3 regions of the Bradyrhizobium sp. SZCCHNRI2009 genome follow, and region 1 is predicted to be linked to each of the others. Evidence: riboswitches for the same ligand, from Rfam matches in the RefSeq annotation. Region 1 holds a riboswitch; each other region holds the start of a gene.
The links. A riboswitch is a leader RNA that binds a small molecule or an ion and turns the genes downstream of it on or off. The one in region 1 is predicted to bind S-adenosylmethionine.
Positions count from the first base shown of each region.

Region 2: linked by a shared signal. The riboswitch ahead of QX041_RS13385 (O-succinylhomoserine sulfhydrylase) and the one ahead of QX041_RS24350 (homoserine O-acetyltransferase) in region 1 are both predicted to bind S-adenosylmethionine.
Region 3: linked by a shared signal. The riboswitch ahead of QX041_RS25925 (GNAT family N-acetyltransferase) and the one ahead of QX041_RS24350 (homoserine O-acetyltransferase) in region 1 are both predicted to bind S-adenosylmethionine.

Region 1 covers NZ_JAUEUH010000007.1:157,931-160,193, forward strand. Annotated here, with positions in the region: gene hisC (histidinol-phosphate transaminase) at 1-126, opposite strand, end outside; gene QX041_RS24345 (chorismate mutase) at 164-997, opposite strand; SAM riboswitch at 1,195-1,274, shown strand; gene QX041_RS24350 (homoserine O-acetyltransferase) at 1,366-2,263, shown strand, end outside.
Region 2 covers NZ_JAUEUH010000003.1:309,809-312,071, forward strand. Annotated here, with positions in the region: gene QX041_RS13380 (2'-deoxycytidine 5'-triphosphate deaminase) at 1-1,086, opposite strand, end outside; SAM riboswitch at 1,199-1,278, shown strand; gene QX041_RS13385 (O-succinylhomoserine sulfhydrylase) at 1,355-2,263, shown strand, end outside.
Region 3 covers NZ_JAUEUH010000008.1:67,147-69,409, reverse strand. Annotated here, with positions in the region: gene hyi (hydroxypyruvate isomerase) at 1-376, shown strand, start outside; gene QX041_RS25930 (energy transducer TonB) at 520-999, opposite strand; SAM-I-IV-variant riboswitch at 1,189-1,298, shown strand; gene QX041_RS25925 (GNAT family N-acetyltransferase) at 1,344-1,814, shown strand; gene QX041_RS25920 (hypothetical protein) at 2,134-2,263, shown strand, end outside.

The sequences.
Region 1 (2,263 bases):
GGGACCAAACGGGGTCTCATTGGCCGACAGCTTGAAAACCTTGCGGCCAGGCTCCGGCTTGGGACTCTTGCCCGGCGTGTAGGGCGCGATGTCGAGGATGCCGGGGTTCGGCACGGGGCGGTTCATCATCAACTCCGGAAAATCATCACTGGCGCGAGGCGTCTCAGCTCGGAACCGTATAGCGTTTCGCATGGCCGCCGACGAGGGCCGTCGAGCGGACCGAGGCGCCCGCCGCGATTAGGGCAGCCTTGATCTTGTCGAGGTTCGACGGCGCCTCGATCGACACCAGCAGCGCGGCGCCGTCGAAGGCGGTATCGGGCACCGCGACCACGTCGGCCAGCGGCGACAGCGCGCGCGACACCTGCGCATTCCAGCCGGAGACGCGGATGCTCCAGGTCTCGACCTCCAGCACGAGCGCGTCGTCGGCGACCCGCGACACCGCGAACACCGGCAGCGCCGCCGGATGGTCGGCACGCTCGATGAACGGCATCCGGGCGATGATCTTCGGCGCGCCCACGGGCTCGAGCGTGATCCACCACGGCGTATGCCCCGATGTCGTCGACACCAGCGCAAGATCGCCCTTCGAGCGCGCCACGGCTTCGACGGCGGCCTGGGCGCTGAAATGGGCGACATAAGGCACCACGAAGCCGAAATGGAACCTGGCGGAATCGCGCATCGCGGATTCGCCGACCGACACGTCGGCGTGAACCGAGAACGGCGCCTGCACGTAAGTGAACGTCGAGACGATCACGCGCCAGATGCCCTCGACGGTGTCGAGCGGCAGGATGCCGCGATGGCGCTGCACCAGGCGCCGCATCATGTCGGCCTCTCGCGCCGGCCGGAATGCCGAGCCGACCTCCTGGGTCTTCTTGACCTTGATCAGCCGGTCGATGATGTCGGCCCTGTTCATCAGGAGCTGATGGACCTGCTCGTCGATCGCGTCGATCTCCTTGCGCAAATCGGCAAGCGAAGGCGGGGCAGGCGGCGGGTTGGACATGGGCTGGTCACTCTTCGCAGGCCACCGGTTAACGTGCGGCCGACTGGAACGGATGTCGTTCTCTCCGATGCGGGAGACGCGCGCAACAGCAAGTTTACCTTGTGCCGCCTAGGCTTGGCTGGTTTGCAGCCGTGGGGCGCCCGATCGGCGGTCAACCCCAGCTTGCCTTGACGCGGAGCGCCCGCGGGACTAGTTTCTGCCTGTTCCGTGGTCATTTGAGCCGGCCGGCTTGCAGCCACGTTAAAAAACTCGCTAAACAGGCCGGGGACGTTATCGATCCCGGCCGAACCCCAGTTCAGGCCGGGTTTTTCATGGCCTGATATGTCACGTGGTTCGGGAGCCCTTGCCGGATGGCCGGGGTGAGAGACATGACAGGCCTGACGCCGAAACCCACCTCCGCGCTGCGCACGATTGCGCCCGAAGAGCGCTCGCACGAGGTCGATCATCCGAGCTCGCTGGTCGCGCAGTTCGGCGCTGACAAGCCGCTCAGGCTCGATTGCGGCGTCGACCTGTCGCCGTTCCAGATCGCCTACCAGACCTATGGCGAACTCAACGCCGACAGGTCCAACGCGGTCCTGGTCTGCCACGCCCTGACCGGCGACCAGCACGTCGCCAACCGCCATCCCGTCACCGGCAAGCCCGGCTGGTGGGAGACGCTGGTCGGCCCTGGCCGCCCGCTCGACCCGAGCCGTTATTTCATCATCTGCTCGAACGTGATCGGCGGCTGCATGGGCTCGACCGGCCCGGCCTCGCTGAATCCCGCCACCGGCAAGGTGTGGGGGCTCGATTTCCCGATCATCACCATCCCCGACATGGTGCGCGCTCAGGCCATGCTGATCGATCATCTCGGCATCGACACGTTGTTCGCCGTGGTCGGCGGCTCGATGGGCGGCATGCAGGCGCTGCAATGGACGGTGGCCTATCCCACCCGCGTGTTCGCGAATCTCGCGATCGCCTGCGCGACGCGGCATTCGGCGCAGAACATCGCCTTCCACGAGCTCGGCCGCCAGGCCGTGATGGCCGATCCCGACTGGGACCACGGCCGCTACGGCGACAAGGGCACTCATCCGCATCGCGGCCTCGCGGTGGCACGGATGGCCGCGCATATCACCTATCTGTCGGATGCCGCCCTGCATCGCAAGTTCGGCCGCCGCATGCAGGACCGCGAACTGCCGACCTTCTCGTTCGACGCCGATTTCCAGGTCGAGAGCTATCTGCGCTATCAGGGCTCGTCCTTCGTCGAGCGCTTCGACGCCAACTCCTATC
Region 2 (2,263 bases), on a different contig from region 1:
GAGCTTCAGGCCCTGGGCCTGGTAGTTGGAGCCGATGCGGCTGCCATACATCGCATTCGGCCGCGCCAGCATCTTCTCGTAGACGAGACGGCCGACGATCTGGCCGTGCTCGAGGATGAACGGCACCTCGCGCGAGCGCACCTCGAGCACCGCGCGCGAGCCCTGCCCGCCGGCGCCGGCATAGCCGAAGCCGGGATCGAAGAAGCCGGCATAGTGGACGCGGAATTCGCCGACCAGCGGATCGAACGGCACCATCTCCGCGGCGTAGTCCGGCGGCACCTGCACGGCCTCCTTGGAGGCCAGGATGTAGAACTCGCCGGGATCGAGAATGAGGCTGCCGTCGGTACGTGCCTTGATCGGCTCCCAGAACTCCTCGACCGGATAGCCGGCGCGGCGGTCGACGTCGACGACGCCGGTGTGGCGCTTGGCGCGATAGCCCACATATCCGTTCGCATTGCTGCCGGACAGGTCGACGGAAAGCGCGACGCCGCCGGTGAGATCGGCATCGTCGCGATCCACCAGTCGCTCGGCCTGGTGCAGCGCGATCAGTTCGTCCTCCGACAGGACCGCGTCGCGATAGCGGAAGCGAACCTGGGACAGGCGCGAGCCCTCGCGCAGCAGGACCGGGAACGTCTTCGGGCTGATCTCGGCATAGAGCGGGCCGTGATAGCCCGCGCCGATCATGTCGAAGCGTCGCGTGCCGTCGGCGATCACGCGGGTGAACACGTCGAGCCGCCCGGTCGAGCTTTTCGGATTGGCGGCCGCGACGATGTCCTTGGGCAGCGCCAGGCTCTCCAACAGCGGCACGATGTAGACGCAGTTGGTCTCCAGCACCGCGCCGTCGGCAAGTGCGAATTCGTGCAGCTTGAGCTCGTCGATGCGCTCGGCGACCGTCGCGCCCGGCCCGGGCAGGAAGCTCGCACGCACGCGATAGGCGATGTCGCCGAGCCGCAGATCGAGGCTCGCCGGCTGGATCTGGCTCTCGACGAAATCATATTCGGGGATGATCAGGCCAGCCTCCGTCATCGCCACGATCATGCGATCGGGGAGGATGCCGTGGGCGTCGGGGCTGAGCGAAAACGGCAAGACCTGATCCTTTGCAGGCGCCGGAACGGCGGCTTATTGAGCCAATATAGGGTCTTTTGACCGGTTATCCGATGGCTGGCTTGACGGAAAGGCCGGTTGCGACTATGAGCACGACTTATCCCGTGGTGATTTGAGCCGGCCGGCTTGCAGCCACGTAAAATAAGTCGCTAAACAGGCCGGGGACGAATGTGATCCCGGCCTTGAGGTTTTGTCCCAGGCCGGTTTTTTTGTGCCCATCGCTCAAGGCGGTGGCCACGATGGAGGTCACATGTCGAAGTCCCCCGCGAAGGCGCCGGCGTCGTTCGCCCACTATCGTCCCGAAACGAGGCTGGTGCATTCCGGCACCTTGCGCTCCGAATTCGGCGAGACCGCCGAGGCGCTCTATCTCACCCAAGGGTTCGTCTACGCCACCGCCGAGGAATGCGAGGCGCGCTTCAAGGGCGAGGATCCCGGCTTCATCTATTCGCGCTTCTCCAATCCCACCACGGCGATGTTCGAGCGCCGCATGATCGAGCTCGAGGGCGCCGAGGCCTGCCGCTCGGCCGCAACCGGAATGGCCGCGGTCACCACGGCAATCCTGGCTCCCCTCCGTGCCGGCGACCACGTCGTCGCGGCCAAGGCGCTGTTCGGCTCGTGCCGCTACGTGGTCGAGGATCTCTTGCCGCGCTACGGCATCGAGTCGACCCTGGTCGATGGGCTCGACCTCGCCCAGTGGCAGAAGGCGGTCAGACCCAACACCAAGTCGTTCTTCCTGGAGAGCCCGACCAATCCGACGCTCGACGTGATGGACATCCCCGCCATCGCCGAGATCGCGCACGCCCATGGCGCGCGGCTGATCGTCGACAACGTGTTCGCCACCCCGATCTGGCAGAGCCCGCTCGCGCTCGGCGCTGACGTCGTGGTGTATTCCGCGACCAAGCACATCGACGGCCAAGGCCGCTGCCTCGGCGGTGTGATCCTGTCGTCGGAGGCGTTCATCGCCGAGCACATCCACAATTTCATGCGCCAGACCGGCCCGTCGATCTCGCCGTTCAACGCCTGGGTTCTGCTCAAGGGTCTGGAGACCCTGGCGGTGCGCGTGCGCGCGCAGACCGAGACGGCGGCGAAGGTGGCCGACTTCCTCGCCGCGCATCGGAAGATCTCGCGGCTGATCTATCCGGGCCGCGCGGACCATCCG
Region 3 (2,263 bases), on a different contig from region 1:
GCTGCTGATCGAGCCGATCAACACACTCGACATTCCCGGCTTTGTCCTCAACCGCACGGCACAAGCGCTTCAGCTGATCTCGGAGGTCGAGTCCGACAATCTGTTCGTCCAGTACGACATCTACCACATGCAGATCATGGAGGGCGATCTCGCCCGCACGATGCAGAAGCATCTCGCCCGCATCGCCCACATCCAACTCGCCGACAATCCCGGCCGCCACGAGCCGGGCACCGGCGAGATCAACTACGCCTTCTTGTTCCGCCATCTCGACACGATCGGCTATTCCGGCTGGATCGGCTGCGAGTACAAGCCGCAGACGACGACCGCGGAGGGACTTGGCTGGCTGACGGACCGGGCGATCGTTCCCGCGAACTGAGTTTACTACGTGCCATTCAGCCCGGGTTGGCCGCCGAGGAAGATGCCGCCGCTCCGGTCCCTTCACGCGAGGCTTATGGATTGCATCGAGCGCAACAGGATGGCGCAGCTTCAGTGTTGTAGCGCGTGAGTTTCACTCACGCCTTAGCAGCCACGACAGATGCCGTGAATTTTTGTGTCAATCTTCTTCTGCTCGTCGACCCACTCGGCAGGCCATTGTCCGCCTGCCCAAGGCAACTGCTTCCTGTTGGCAAAGTTGATGGGTACCGTAAAGGTGAAGCTATCGTCGCTCATCTCTGCGGGCGGCTCCGGAAATGGTTCCGCTCGCTCAATCATACTTAGGGCCGCCGTATCGAGTAGTTCGGAGCCGGCGCTTTCCACCAGTTCTCTGGAAATCAGTTTCCCCTGCCGATCAATGACAAACTTGACCTTGGCCGTGCCACTTTGACCGGCCGCCCCTGGCGGAAACGTTCTCTTGCTCACTAGCAGTATTACAATCTTCTTTTTCCACGCTTCGCGAGCGCTTGCCTGAGCGCCGACACTTTCTGTTTGCGCATATGAGAAAGACGCCGAAGCCAGTAGCAGTACGAACAGACCGGCCAGCGAAGGACTTCTAGCGTTCATAGGGAGATTTCATCACACGCGAAGATAATTCACAACCAAAAATTGCCGGTATGGCGCAGTTGCGCGAAGCGCCCGTCTCGTACGTCGCCAGCGTCGGCTGAAAAGGTCCGCGTTGGGCCAGGAGCGGCCGCGCGTTGTTCCTCAAACTGGGGCGTGCTTGCCAAGCTCGATAGTGCCCGCTATCGTCAACTCCAACATCAAGAGTTGGGCCGACGCCCAGCGCCAACCTGCTCCCCGAGCAAGGTGGCTTTCTTCCTTCGGAAGAAGATGTGGCCGGTCCGGCAACTAAACGGGACAAGCCACCACGGCGTCATGCGCTCCTCTCTTCGAAGAAGGGGACGAGAATGACTGTCGATAGAATCGAAATTGAGCCGGCCGATGCAAGGTCCCAGGACCTGATTGACCTCGTAACCGCGCTGGACGATTTCTTAAACAAGGTCTGCGGGGTGGAAAGGAATCACGGCTCTCCAATTGATCGGCTAGCGCACGACGACACGCAAATGTTTATCGCGCGGATTGCCGGACAAGCCGTTGGCTGTGCGGGGCTGCAGGTGTTCGCGGATGGTACCGGAGAGGTGAAGCGCATGTATGTCGTCACCGAGGTTCGGACAACTGGAATAGGCAGCAGGCTCTTGACGCGCGTCGTGGAAGCGGCACTGATCGCCAAGCTGCCGGTTCTGCGGTTGGAAACCACGGAATTTCTTCCCGATGCCCAGAGGCTCTATCGGGCGAAGGGGTTCGTTCCGGGCCCAGCGTATGGCCCTTACGTTTCCAACCCGATCAATTTGTACTTCGAGAGATGGCTGACGAAATGATCGTCGAGGGCGATGTGCCGACAAGGAATAGATGATCAAGTCTGCTCTTAGATTGCTCAAATTCCCATAGCGCTTGCCGCGCCACCCCGCTCAACATGCGCGGTTTCCTCCCTTGGAGGCCTTCGGACGCCGGCCGCCCGAATATGCCGCGCCGCCAATCATGCGGCCGGCATCCGAAACCCTTCACAACAGGCGACATTGCTGCGCTGGCTTGGTATGCTGATTGAAGTTTTCGAAGCGGTGCCTGCGGAAATGGGGGTGTGGTTTGGAAGAACGGAACAGAATACTCTTGTTCGGCGGCACCAAGGGCGAGACGGCCATGTTCATGCTGTTTGACGAAAGCGATCATGCGCGCGCGCATTGTCGCCTTCGGTGCGAATATCGAGATAAGATCATTGAAAGCACTGCAACCGACTTCTTCCAAGCTCTCTGCGATGTTCGCAATCTAT